DNA from 2 places in the Pseudarthrobacter sp. IC2-21 genome. Region 1 is predicted to be linked to the other one. Evidence: riboswitches for the same ligand, from Rfam matches in the RefSeq annotation. Region 1 holds a riboswitch; the other holds the start of a gene.
What was found. Region 1 has a riboswitch for S-adenosylmethionine ahead of SBP01_RS12340 (aminotransferase class V-fold PLP-dependent enzyme). Riboswitches for the same ligand answer to the same signal wherever they lie in the genome.

Region 2: linked by a shared signal. The riboswitch ahead of SBP01_RS02525 (cobalamin-independent methionine synthase II family protein) and the one ahead of SBP01_RS12340 (aminotransferase class V-fold PLP-dependent enzyme) in region 1 are both predicted to bind S-adenosylmethionine.

Annotation. Positions count from the first base shown of each region.
Region 1 covers NZ_CP139145.1:2,680,097-2,685,787, forward strand. Annotated here, with positions in the region: gene SBP01_RS12330 (ribosome small subunit-dependent GTPase A) at 1-280, shown strand, start outside; gene hisN (histidinol-phosphatase) at 335-1,147, shown strand; SAM riboswitch class IV at 1,307-1,420, shown strand; gene SBP01_RS12340 (aminotransferase class V-fold PLP-dependent enzyme) at 1,456-2,895, shown strand; gene SBP01_RS12345 (MFS transporter) at 2,924-4,312, opposite strand; gene SBP01_RS12350 (class I SAM-dependent methyltransferase) at 4,429-5,187, shown strand; gene SBP01_RS12355 (metal-dependent transcriptional regulator) at 5,219-5,691, shown strand, end outside.
Region 2 covers NZ_CP139145.1:532,929-538,619, reverse strand. Annotated here, with positions in the region: gene SBP01_RS02550 (CoA-binding protein) at 1-82, shown strand, start outside; gene SBP01_RS02545 (hypothetical protein) at 93-965, opposite strand; gene SBP01_RS02540 (RNA polymerase sigma factor) at 962-1,513, opposite strand; gene SBP01_RS02535 (YegP family protein) at 1,763-2,134, opposite strand; gene SBP01_RS02530 (adenylosuccinate synthase) at 2,370-3,659, opposite strand; SAM riboswitch class I at 3,918-4,019, shown strand; gene SBP01_RS02525 (cobalamin-independent methionine synthase II family protein) at 4,030-5,238, shown strand; gene SBP01_RS02520 (uracil-DNA glycosylase) at 5,451-5,691, shown strand, end outside.

The DNA of each region.
Region 1 (5,691 bases):
TTGGATCATCGACACCCCCGGTATCCGTTCGTTCGGCCTGGCGCACGTGGACCCGGATCGGATCCTGCGGTCCTTCCCGGACCTGGAGCCTGGCACTGATGCCTGCGAGCGTGGCTGTAAACACAACTCTGCTGCGGTCAATTGCGGCTTGGACTCATGGGTGGCCGAGGGAAAGGCCGGTCCAACCGGCCCCGCCCGGCTGGCCTCACTGCGGCGGCTGCTGGGTTCTGACCCGAGGCTTGTAGGCCAGGAAAGCAAGGAGCTCGGCACCGTCGGCTAGCGTGCGGACGCCCACCTCCCCAACGCCGCGGCGGTTTGACGGTAGTTTGGAACCATGATCCAACCCGCTTCGAGCTACAACGATGACCTGCGCCTGGCCCATGTGCTGGCCGATTCCGTGGATGACCAGACCATGAGCCGCTTCAAGGCCCTGGACCTGCACGTCGAGACCAAGCCTGACCTGACGCCGGTCACCGACGCGGACAAGTCTGCCGAAGAGGCCATCCGCGGCCAGCTGTCCCGCTCACGCCCCCGGGATGCGGTGCTCGGCGAGGAATTCGGCAGTTCCGGGCACGGCTCCCGGCGTTGGATCATTGATCCGATCGATGGCACCAAGAACTTTGTCCGTGGTGTCCCCGTGTGGGCCACCCTGATCGCCCTGGTGGATGAGGGGGAACCCGTGGTTGGCGTTGTCAGTGCTCCTGCGCTCGGCAAGCGCTGGTGGGCCGCGAAAGGCGCCGGCGCGTACATGGGCAGGTCCCTTGCCGCGGCAACCCGGCTCCGCGTCTCGAACGTTTCCAACCTTGCGGATGCCTCGCTGTCCTACTCGAGCCTGAGCGGCTGGAAGGAGCGCGGGAATCTGGACGAGTTCCTGGGCCTGACCGAGGACGTGTGGCGTACACGGGCGTACGGCGACTTCTGGTCCTACTGCATGGTGGCTGAGGGCTCCGTTGACATTGCCTGCGAGCCGGAGCTGAACCTCTACGACATGGCGGCGCTGGTGCCCATCGTCGTTGAAGCCGGCGGCCGTTTCACCTCGCTGGAGGGCCAGGACGGGCCCTTCGGCGGCAACGCGCTGGCCACCAACTCCATCCTCCACTCCGAGGTACTCAAGCGGCTGAACCCGGAACTGGACGACCTGCTGTAAGCCCGCATTTCCGAATTATCGTCGGCGGGCCCCTCCTTTCGGAGGTGCCCGCCGTTCGCATCTTCGGGGATTCTGCCAATTCCGGAACTCACGTAACAAAGCCCTTAACATTCCGCCACGCTTTTTCGCTGCGGCGGGCATGTCCTACGCTCTTTAACAGGTCACGAGTGCCAGCGCTAAACCCCGGTTTGCTGGCCGGCAACCCTCCATTCGCGGCGGGGTGCCCCGGGTGACGACCAGGCCGCTCCTCAATGGACCCGGCAAGCGCGGATTCCCGGCACCGGGAGTCCTTTTAAAGTGAGGTCTCCGTGACAACTGCCACCGTCTCCCCCGCCGTCCAGAACAGCCATACCGTCCAGAACAGCCGTGCGGCAGCAGCTGCGGGTGAAAGCGCAGCGAGTGCCGGACGCCCCCTCGCCGCCGTCACCGGCGCTGAAATTCAAGCGCCGCTGATCCAGGGCGGGCAGGTTCGCTACGCCAACCTCGATTACGGCGCGTCAGCTCCTGCCCTGTCCGTCGTGTCGGCCTACCTCAACGAGATCCTGCCGTTCTACGCCAGTGTGCACCGCGGTGCCGGCTACGCGTCGCAGCTCAGCACATCCGTCTACGAGAACGCCCGGAACATCGTGCGGGACTTCGTGGGCGGGCGCCCGGACGACTCCGTTATCTTCACCCGCAACACCACCGACTCGCTGAATCTTCTCGCCGGCTGCCTGCCGCACACGGACGGCCGGCCCGACGGCGACGTCCTGTACCTGGACATCGAGCACCACGCCAACCTTCTGCCCTGGCAGGGTGTTCCGCACCGCAGCGTAGTGGCTGCACCCACCATCGCCGGAACCGTCGAAGCCCTCCGCGCCGAACTTCAGGAGGGCCGGGTCAGCCTGCTCGCTGTCACCGGCGCCTCCAACGTCACCGGTGAGATCCTTCCGATCGGTGTCCTCGCCGACCTGGCCCACCAATACGGGGCACGCATTGTGGTGGACGCCGCGCAACTCGCACCGCACCGGCGCATTGATATCAGCACTGACAACGTGGATTACCTGGCCTTCTCCGGCCACAAGCTCTACGCGCCGTTCGGGTCAGGCGTCCTGATTGGGCGAAGTGACTGGCTTGATGCCGGCACTCCGCACCTGGCCGGCGGGGGCGCAGTCAGGGAGGCAAAGCTCGACGGCGTCAGCTGGGCCACCGGACCGGCCCGGCACGAGGGGGGCTCACCGAACGTCCTGGGTGCGGCCACGCTGGCCCGCGCCACCCAGGTCATCGCGTCCCTGGACCAGGACCGCTGGCATGCCCATGAGGCGGCCATCAGGTCGTTCCTGGTGGAGGGACTGCAGAAGGTCGACGGCGTCACGGTCCACCAGATCTTCTCGGACACCGATCCGGGGACTGACACGATCGGCGTCGTAAACTTCTCCGTGGCCGGCTACGACGCGGGATTGGTTGCCGCCTATCTTTCGGCAGAGCACGGTGTGGGCCTGCGGGACGGCCGCTTCTGCGCGCACCCGCTGCTGAAGCGCCTGGGTCTTCCATCCGGATCGCTGCGGGCAAGTTTTGGTGTGGGGTCCCGGCTGGAGGACGCTGAACGGCTGCTGGCCGGCCTGGAGCAGCTGCGCCGCGCCGGCCTGGGCTGGGACTACGTGGTGGATTCGGGCCGCTGGGTTCCGGCCAACGACACCCGGACCTACCCCCACTGGGCACCAAATACACCCGGCACTGCCGGGGCCGCGCCCTGCCTCGACGACTGATCCTACGGCTGGCTCCTACGTCCGGGCCCTACGGCTGGGCCTGGGCAGCGGCGCTGCCTGTAGGCGCCGCGGTCCGCGCCGGGTTTCTGATGCCCGCTGCCGAGACCGCACCACCAATGACCAGCAGGATGCCGGTGGCGATCAGCACCCGGTGGAATCCGTCCAGGTCCAGCTGCTTCCCGGCGATGAGTCCGACGAGAGCGATGCCCACCAGGCCCGCCACCCTGGCGACTGCATTGTTTACTGCTGAGCCGATGCCTGACTGCTGTTCAGAGATCGAGCCCAGTATCGCCGCGGTCAGCGGCGCAACTGTTGCCGAGAGCCCCACCCCGAAGAGGACGATGCCGGGCAGCAGCTGGGACCAGTAGTTGACCGGTGTTTGCGATGACACCATGAGGAAGTAGCCGAGGCCCGCGCCGGCAGGTCCGAGAGCCATGAACCACCGCGGGCCATGGCGGCCGGCGAGGGAACCGAACCAGGAAGACAGGAAGATGCTGAGCAGGCTGACCGGCAACAGCGCGAGCGCGGCGAGGGTCGCCGAGTATCCGGCCACCTGCTGCAGGAAAAGTACAACGATGAATCCGCCGATGGAGAGCGCGGCATAGATGAACGTCGTAGCCAGGTTTCCTGCCGCAAAGTTCCGGACGGCGAACAGGTTCAGCGGCATGAGCGGCTGTTTGACCCGTGCCTGGCGCCAGATGAACGCCGCAAAGCAGAGGCCTCCCAGGATCAGGGGCCATACTATGCCCGGGCTTCTCCACCCCTGGGTGGCCTGTTCGATCAAGGCATAGACCGGCCCGGCAAGACCCAGCACGCACAGCACGGCCCCGGCATAGTCAATCCGCACCCCGGCCTCGCGGACATCACGGGTGCGAAGCACCGCCAGGAGATACAACGTCACTGCAATCGGTGCAACGTTGATGCCAAACACCCAGCGCCACCCGACAGAATCCACCAGGAGTCCACCCACGAGCGGCCCGGCGATGAAGGCAACAGTGGTACCGGCGGTCCACTGTCCAATGGCCCGGGCCCGGGACGGCCCGTCAAAGTGCGAGGTGATGAGGGCCAGCGAGCTGGGGACGAGCAGGGCCCCGGCGATGCCCTGGAGCGCCCGGGAAATGATCAGAACTTCGGCGGTGGGGGCAAATGCGCACATCAGTGACGTCAGCCCGAATCCGAGGAGCCCGGCCCGGAGAATAAGGATCCGTCCGAGCACGTCTGAGAGCGAGCCCGCGAGCAGGATCAGGGACCCCAGAGTGATCAGGTAGGCATCCACCACCCATTGCTGGGTGGTCAGGCCGCCGCCCAGGTCACGGGAGATGGCGGGCAGGGCCACGTTGATGACACTGCTGTCCAGAAAGGATACGAAGGACGCAAGGACCGAGATCCAAAGGACCAGTCTCTGAACGCGTGTCACCGGAGGGAAACTCACTCTTCCAGTAAACACCGCCGCTGCAACGGCGGCGGTCCGCCGGCATCAGGTAGTTTTAAATCCGCAGAATACCCAGGGAAATCAGCTGAAGGAGATCACGCGTGGCACGGGGCGGCCCCAGGCTTGACCACGGCCGCCGCCTGGAGCTCGGACAGAGCTTCCAGGACGGCGGCGAGCATTATCAGCGCGTGCGTCCGGGCTACCCTGCCGATTCGGCGGACTGGCTCGTCCCGGCAGGGGCCCGGGACGCCGTGGATGTGGGTGCCGGAACCGGGAAATTCGCCGCACTGCTGCTGGAGCGTGGCCTCACCGTCTCCGCGGTTGACCCGTCCGCTGACATGCTCGAACAGCTCCGGGCGCACTATCCCGGGGTGGCGGCCACCCAGGGAACTGCGGAGGCGACAGGCCTCCCGGAGGCAGCGTTCGACGTCGTAAGCGTTGCCCAGGCCTGGCACTGGTGCGATCCGTTGCCGGCCAGCACCGAGCTCGCGCGGATTCTGCGGCCGGCCGGGACGCTGGGACTGATCTGGAACCAGCTGGATACGTCGGTTCCCTGGGTGCACAGGTTATCGCGCATCATGCACGCCGGGGACGTCTACAAACCGGGTTTCCGGCCTGTGGTGGGCCCGGAACTTACCGGGTTGGAAAGCCATGTGACCCGGTGGGAGGACAGCCTCAGCACCACGGACATTATGGAGTTGACCAAGTCGCGCAGCTATTATCTGCGTGCCGGTGAGGCCACCCGGGCGAAAGTGCTGGCCAACCTCGACTGGTACCTCCACGAGCATCTCGGGCACGGCACCGGAGAGGACGTCAGGCTGCCTTACCTGACCCTGACGTGGCGGGCGGTAAAGGCGTGACGCCTTCGGGCCACCGGGTAGGCTTGACGTCGTGAAGACCAGCGCCCCCTCCTCCTCGATCGAGGACTACGTCAAGGTCATCTACAGTTTCACGGAGTGGCAGGACAAGCCCATCACATCCTCGCAGCTGGCGCAGCGCCTGGGTGTGGCCAACTCCTCCGTCTCGGAAATGGTCCGCAAGCTCAAGGACCAGGGGCTCGTGGACCACAAGCCGTACAGCTCCGTCACGCTTACCCCCGCCGGGATCCGTCTGGCGCTGGCCATGGTCCGCCGCCACCGCCTCATCGAGACGTACCTTGTCCAGGAACTCGGTTACAGCTGGGACGAAGTCCACGACGAAGCCGAACTCCTCGAGCACGCCGTATCGGACACCTTTATCGAACGGATGGCAGCGAAGTTGGGCAACCCGGAGCGTGACCCGCACGGTGATCCCATTCCGACGGCGGACGGCGCCGTCCTGATGCCGGAGGCGCACCTGCTCGGTGAACTCGATCCCGGTCATAC
Region 2 (5,691 bases), 2.1 Mb from region 1:
GCACGCCCGGTTCCACGGCGGGCTGCACCTGGCCGGCTTCGATACCGGCGTCATCTCCTCCCGCCGGCAGCTTCTGTCCTGACCGCAGGCGGTTAGTGGTTGAACTTCTTCAGCCAGATCGAACCGGGGCCGGCATCGCCGGCTCCGGTTTTTTCCTTCCTTGCCGGGGCGCGGACGGCCGCCTTCGCGGTGTCCGAGGGTGCGTTGGTCATGAGCTTCCCGGTTCCTGCGAGCCCGTCAGCAGGAGTGCCGCCGGGAACGCCGGGCGCTTCTGCCGGGCGAGTCTGGTTCTGTGCCGGGCCGGCACCGTTTGTGCGGGGCGCCTTCGGTGACGCGCTGTCGCCAGCCGGGGTGCGGACTGCCTCGGCATCCGCCGCCGGGTTATCCGTGCCCCGGTCCGCGGCATCGTGCTTGTCGCCCCGTCCGGAGTTGGCCGTTTCCGCCTCTGCGGATGTTTCGGCATCAGACCCCGACTGCTCCTGCCCGGCAACGCTACGTTCGGCAGGTTCCGAATCCGGTTGTCCGGGGCCGGCAGGCGCCGCATCCCCGGCGCCGGACTCCTGCGCGGCCGTCCCGGTCTGACTATCTGCGGGACCGCCGGCGGCCAGAGTTCCCGCAATGGTCCATTCAGGGGCCCAGTCCTGCAACATCTGCTGGATGGAGGCGCTGGCATGCACTTTCGGCGTGGACACCGTCGCTGCCACTCCGCTGACACCCAACCCCATACCGGCGATCACGGCAAGGCCCACGGCAGCCGTACGGTGCCTGCGGCGCAGCCGGTGGCGGACCAGCAGGGTGGTCTGTGCCGAGAGGAGCGCAGCCAGGTCAGGGCGCGGCTCAGGGACCGGCAGGGACCCGAGGGCTCCGAACGAGACCAGGGCGGCACGGAGCGCCGGGTCGGTTTCGCCGGCGTCGTGCAGCATTTCGTCCACGGTATCGAGCAGGCTGCTGGTGTTGGCCATCATGGCGTTACGTACTCCTTCACTGCGGCCTGCTCGCGCAGCCGGATCAGTGCGCGGCGCTGCAGCTGTTTGACGGCGCCGTTGCTTTTTCCCATCACTTCCGCTGACTGTTCGACAGTCAGGCCCGCCACCAGGCGGAGGGTCAGGACCTCCCGTTGCTCATCCGGGAGGACGCTGAGGAGGTCCTGTACCTCCTGCGGGGCGATGCGCTCCATCACCGTGTCTTCGGCTGATGTCTCTTCCCGCCCGTCCAGGTCGGGTTCGAACGGAAGCTCAAGGGGCGCCCGCCGCCGGCGCCGGTGGTCGTCCACCATCCGGGCGTGGGCCACCGAGAAGACGAAGGTCCGCAGCCCGGCCACGCCACCGGTGACCGTTTCCAGCCGCGGCAGGACGGCGAGGAACACTTCCTGCATAACAGCCTCCGGATCTTCTACCCCGCGGGCTGTGAGGTAGCCCAGGACCTGCCCTGCGTAGGTTCGGTACACAACGTTGAAAAGTTCCGGATCCCGGGCACGCGCACGCAAGGCAGCGTCTGTCAGCGCATCGATCACGGACGTAGGGCCTTCGTTGGGGGGACGGTGTTCCCGCTAACTTTACCCTCCGGTAACCGCATGGCCCCGGAACAACGTGTGTACCCGCGAGGAACAAAAGAGCCAGTCTGAAACCTGATGGGGGACAAGTTTCAGACCGGCGCTTCATAGGGGTAATCGTTCCGGACCTGCCGGGGGTTACGCGCTCTCGGAAAAAGATTTGGAAACTTTCGGAGCTGCCCCGGCCCGGGGACCCGGAGCCGTGCCTATCTAGACGGCGCCCGTCCAGCGGGCCCCGGAAATCCGTCCCCGCACCGCGTTGAAGTGGGCGAAGGCGCGGACCCGGCTGACCGGCACAAACTGCTCGTCGCAGGCCTGCTGGGCAGCGTCCTGAGTCATGGCGGCCGGTGCGGTGACGTGCAGCACCGGAACCGGGGCGTGGACCGGCGTCTGCCCGGGCGCGGCGGAGAGGTCGGTGACGAGCCCCGTTCCTGCGCATTCCCGGACGGCGGCAATGCCGGCCGCCACCGCAGGCCGGTCCTGGAAAGCTCCGGACACGGCCATCACCGTACCGTCCGGAGCCTTGAGCCTGAACCGGAATTGTGAGTCCGCATCGAGAAAAACCTCAAACATGCCGGCCATGACAACATCCTTCCGGTTCGTGCTGATTGGGTCATTCCGTGTTAAAAAGTCTGCTGGCCGCGGCTGCACCCTCACAAGACCGGCACCGTTAACCCTGTGTAAATTGCATCCATCCACACACAACGACGGCGGCGGACCACCCCTCAGGGTGACCCGCCGCCGTCGAACGTCCTCCCCGCTACCTCCCCAATCCCGCAAGCTCGATTGGGGCCCCTCGGTAGCGTGGGCCCACGTGTCAGTCGTTGATGAGGTCGTGGACCACGATGGTCTGGTCACGGTCCGGGCCAACGCCGATTGCGGAGAAGCGGGTGCCGGAGAGCTTTTCCAGGGCCAGCACGTAGTTGCGGGCGTTCTCCGGGAGGTCCTCCAGGGTCCGGGCGCCGGTGATGTCCTCGGTCCAGCCGTCGAAGTACTCGAAGATCGGCACAGCATGGTGGAACTCGGTCTGGGTCATGGGCATTTCGTCGTGGCGGATGCCGTCAACGTCATACGCCACGCAGACCGGGATTTGCTCAATGCCGGTGAGGACGTCCAGCTTGGTGACGAAGTAGTCCGTGAAGCCGTTGACGCGGGATGCGTGGCGGGCCAGCACGGCGTCGTACCAGCCGCAGCGGCGCGGCCGTCCGGTGTTCACGCCGAACTCGCCGCCGGTCTTCTGCAGGTACATCCCCATCTCGTCGAAGAGCTCCGTGGGGAACGGACCGGCACCGACGCGGGTGGTGTAGGCCTTGATGATGCCGATGGACCGCGAGATGCGGGTGGGGCCGATGCCCGAGCCAACGGACGCGCCGCCGGCAGTCGGGTTGGAGGAGGTGACAAAGGGGTAGGTGCCGTGGTCCACGTCCAGGAAGGTTGCCTGGCCGCCTTCCATCAGAACCACTTTGCCCTCGTCCAGGGCGTTGTTGAGGACCAGGGTGCTGTCGATGACCAGGGGACGCAGGCGCTCGGCAAAGGAGAGGAAGTAGCTGACAATCTCTTCCACCTCGATGTCGCGGCGGTTGTACACCTTGACCAGCAGTTCATTCTTCTGGCGCAGTGAGCCCTCCACCTTCTGGCGGAGGATCGACTCGTCAAAGACGTCCTGGACCCGGATGCCCAGGCGGGCCACCTTGTCCATGTAGGCAGGGCCGATGCCGCGGCCGGTGGTGCCGATGGCGCGGCTGCCGAGGAAACGCTCGGTCACCTTGTCCAGCACCTGGTGATAGGGCGCAACCAGGTGGGCGTTGGCGGAAACCCGGAGCTTGGAGGTGTCCGCGCCCCGGGCCTCCAGGCCGTCGATTTCCTGGAAGAGGGCCTCAAGGTTCACCACGCAGCCGTTGCCGATGATCGGAACCGCGTTGGGGCTCAGGATTCCGGCCGGAAGGAGCTTGAGCTCGTACTTCTCACCGCCTACGACGACGGTGTGCCCGGCGTTGTTGCCGCCGTTGGGCTTCACGACGTAGTCAACACGCCCGCCTAGAAGGTCGGTTGCTTTGCCTTTTCCTTCGTCGCCCCACTGGGCTCCTACGATCACGATTGCTGGCATGGGATCCTCCCCCATTCTTTCGGGCCGGTCCCGGAGGGATTACCAGGGCTCAGCGCCGTACATGAGAATGCCCCGAAGTTTCAGGTGCTGTCCGCCGGGAGGCGACGCAAACGCAAGAGTTCCGGGGCCCTTACCACCCAAGTTTAGCCGATGACGGACTTTGTCCCCCCGTCCGGCCCGGGGGGACCGGCAGGAAGACACAATCGACATATAGCCGGGACGACTTGCCGAGGGCCGTCAGATCGAATTAAGTGGGAGAACCCATCCGGAGCGGCCGAGAGACCTGGCTCGTTGACACCGCAGCAACCTCGGGGGCGGCGTTGCTGTCCGCGGAGGTGCTACTGCCAGGACCGATGGAAAGGAAGCTTCCATGCCCCTGAACACTGACCACGTCCGCGTGACCCATGCAGGTTCTTTGCCCCGCACCCCTGAGCTGATTGCGGCAAATGAGGCCAAGGAGTCCAGCGGGGTCACGCCGGAATTCCTGGAGCTCCTGAAATCCTCGGTCGTGGACGTGGTCCAGCGGCAGAAGGACCTCGGCATTGATATCCCGAACGACGGGGAATACGGGCATGCCATGTCCAGCACGGTGGACTACGGCGCCTGGTGGAATTACTCGTTCTCCCGCTTGGGGGGCCTGGAGCCGACCAACGTGGACCGCTGGGCTGACGCCGAGGTTCACCGGTCCTCGCCCGGCAATATTGTGCTCACGTCCTTCCCGGACCGGCGGGACCGGAAGAAGTTCAACGATGCCTATAACGACCCCTCCTCAGGCATCCTGTCCCACCGCAAGAGCGTCGCACAGCCCAAGATAGTTGCTCCGTTGACGTACACCGGCCAGGACCTGGTGGCCTCGGACGTCGCCAACCTGAAGGCAGGGCTTGCTGCCGCAGGCCTTTCTGACGGTTTTGTGGCGTCGCTCTCTCCGGGCTCCTGCGCCCGGGTGTCCAACGAGTACTACAAGACCGACGAGGAACTGGTCTACGCGTGCGCGGACGCGATGCGGGAAGAGTACAAGGCGATCATCGATGCGGGCCTGACGGTCCAGCTGGATGACCCGTCGTTGGCCGAGAGCTGGGACCAGATCAACCCTGAACCGTCGCTGGAGGATTACCTCAAATTCATCCAACTGCGCGTCGAGGCCACCAACTGGGCCCTCCGCGGCCTGCCCGAAGAACAGATCCGGCTGCACGTCTGCTGGGGTTCGTGGCACGGACCGCACACTACCGACATTCCTTTTGCGGACATCATCGGCTCGGTGCTGCAGGTGAACGCAGGAGCGTACTCTTTCGAAGCAGCCAATGTCCGCCATGAACACGAATGGCGCATCTGGGAGGACACCAAGCTCCCGGAAGGCAAGGCCATCATTCCCGGCGTGGTGTCCCACGCCACCAACGTCGTGGAGCACCCTGACCTCGTGGCCGACCGGATTGTCCGTTTCGCCGAACTGGTCGGCCGGGAAAGCGTCATCGCGTCCACCGACTGCGGGCTGGGCGGCCGGGTCCATCCGCAGATTGCCGTGGCCAAGCTGGAAGCCCTTGGGGAGGGCGCCCGCCGCGCCACCAAACGGCTCTGGTAGGTTCCTGACCGCTTACCACCCGCCGGGCGCCGTCCACTTGCAAGTTAGTGGAGGGCGCCCGGCGTTTCGTTTCGCCGGGCTTGATAGACTGGTGTAGATCGACTAGGAATCGGTCCACACCACATTTCAAACCATCCCGGAATGGTCGCGTCCCCCTGCGCCCATTTTCCGGATTGGCGCAGCACCGAGCCCCGCAGGAGATTTTGCACTATATGACAGCCCTGGCCCCCGAATCCCTCCGTGAACAACTCATGAGCCGCCGTTACGAGCCCAATGTCGCGGCCGTCAACGAGCTGTGCGATTCCCTGCAGAGCGTCAAGCCCCACACCGAAGTTCCGTACGTCGACCCCATGCACGACATCGACGAGTGCCGCATCATCAGCCTGTACTCCAACATCGGGGAAGCGGACCCCTCCGGCTTCATCACCGCCGGCGACGACGACGCCGCCACCC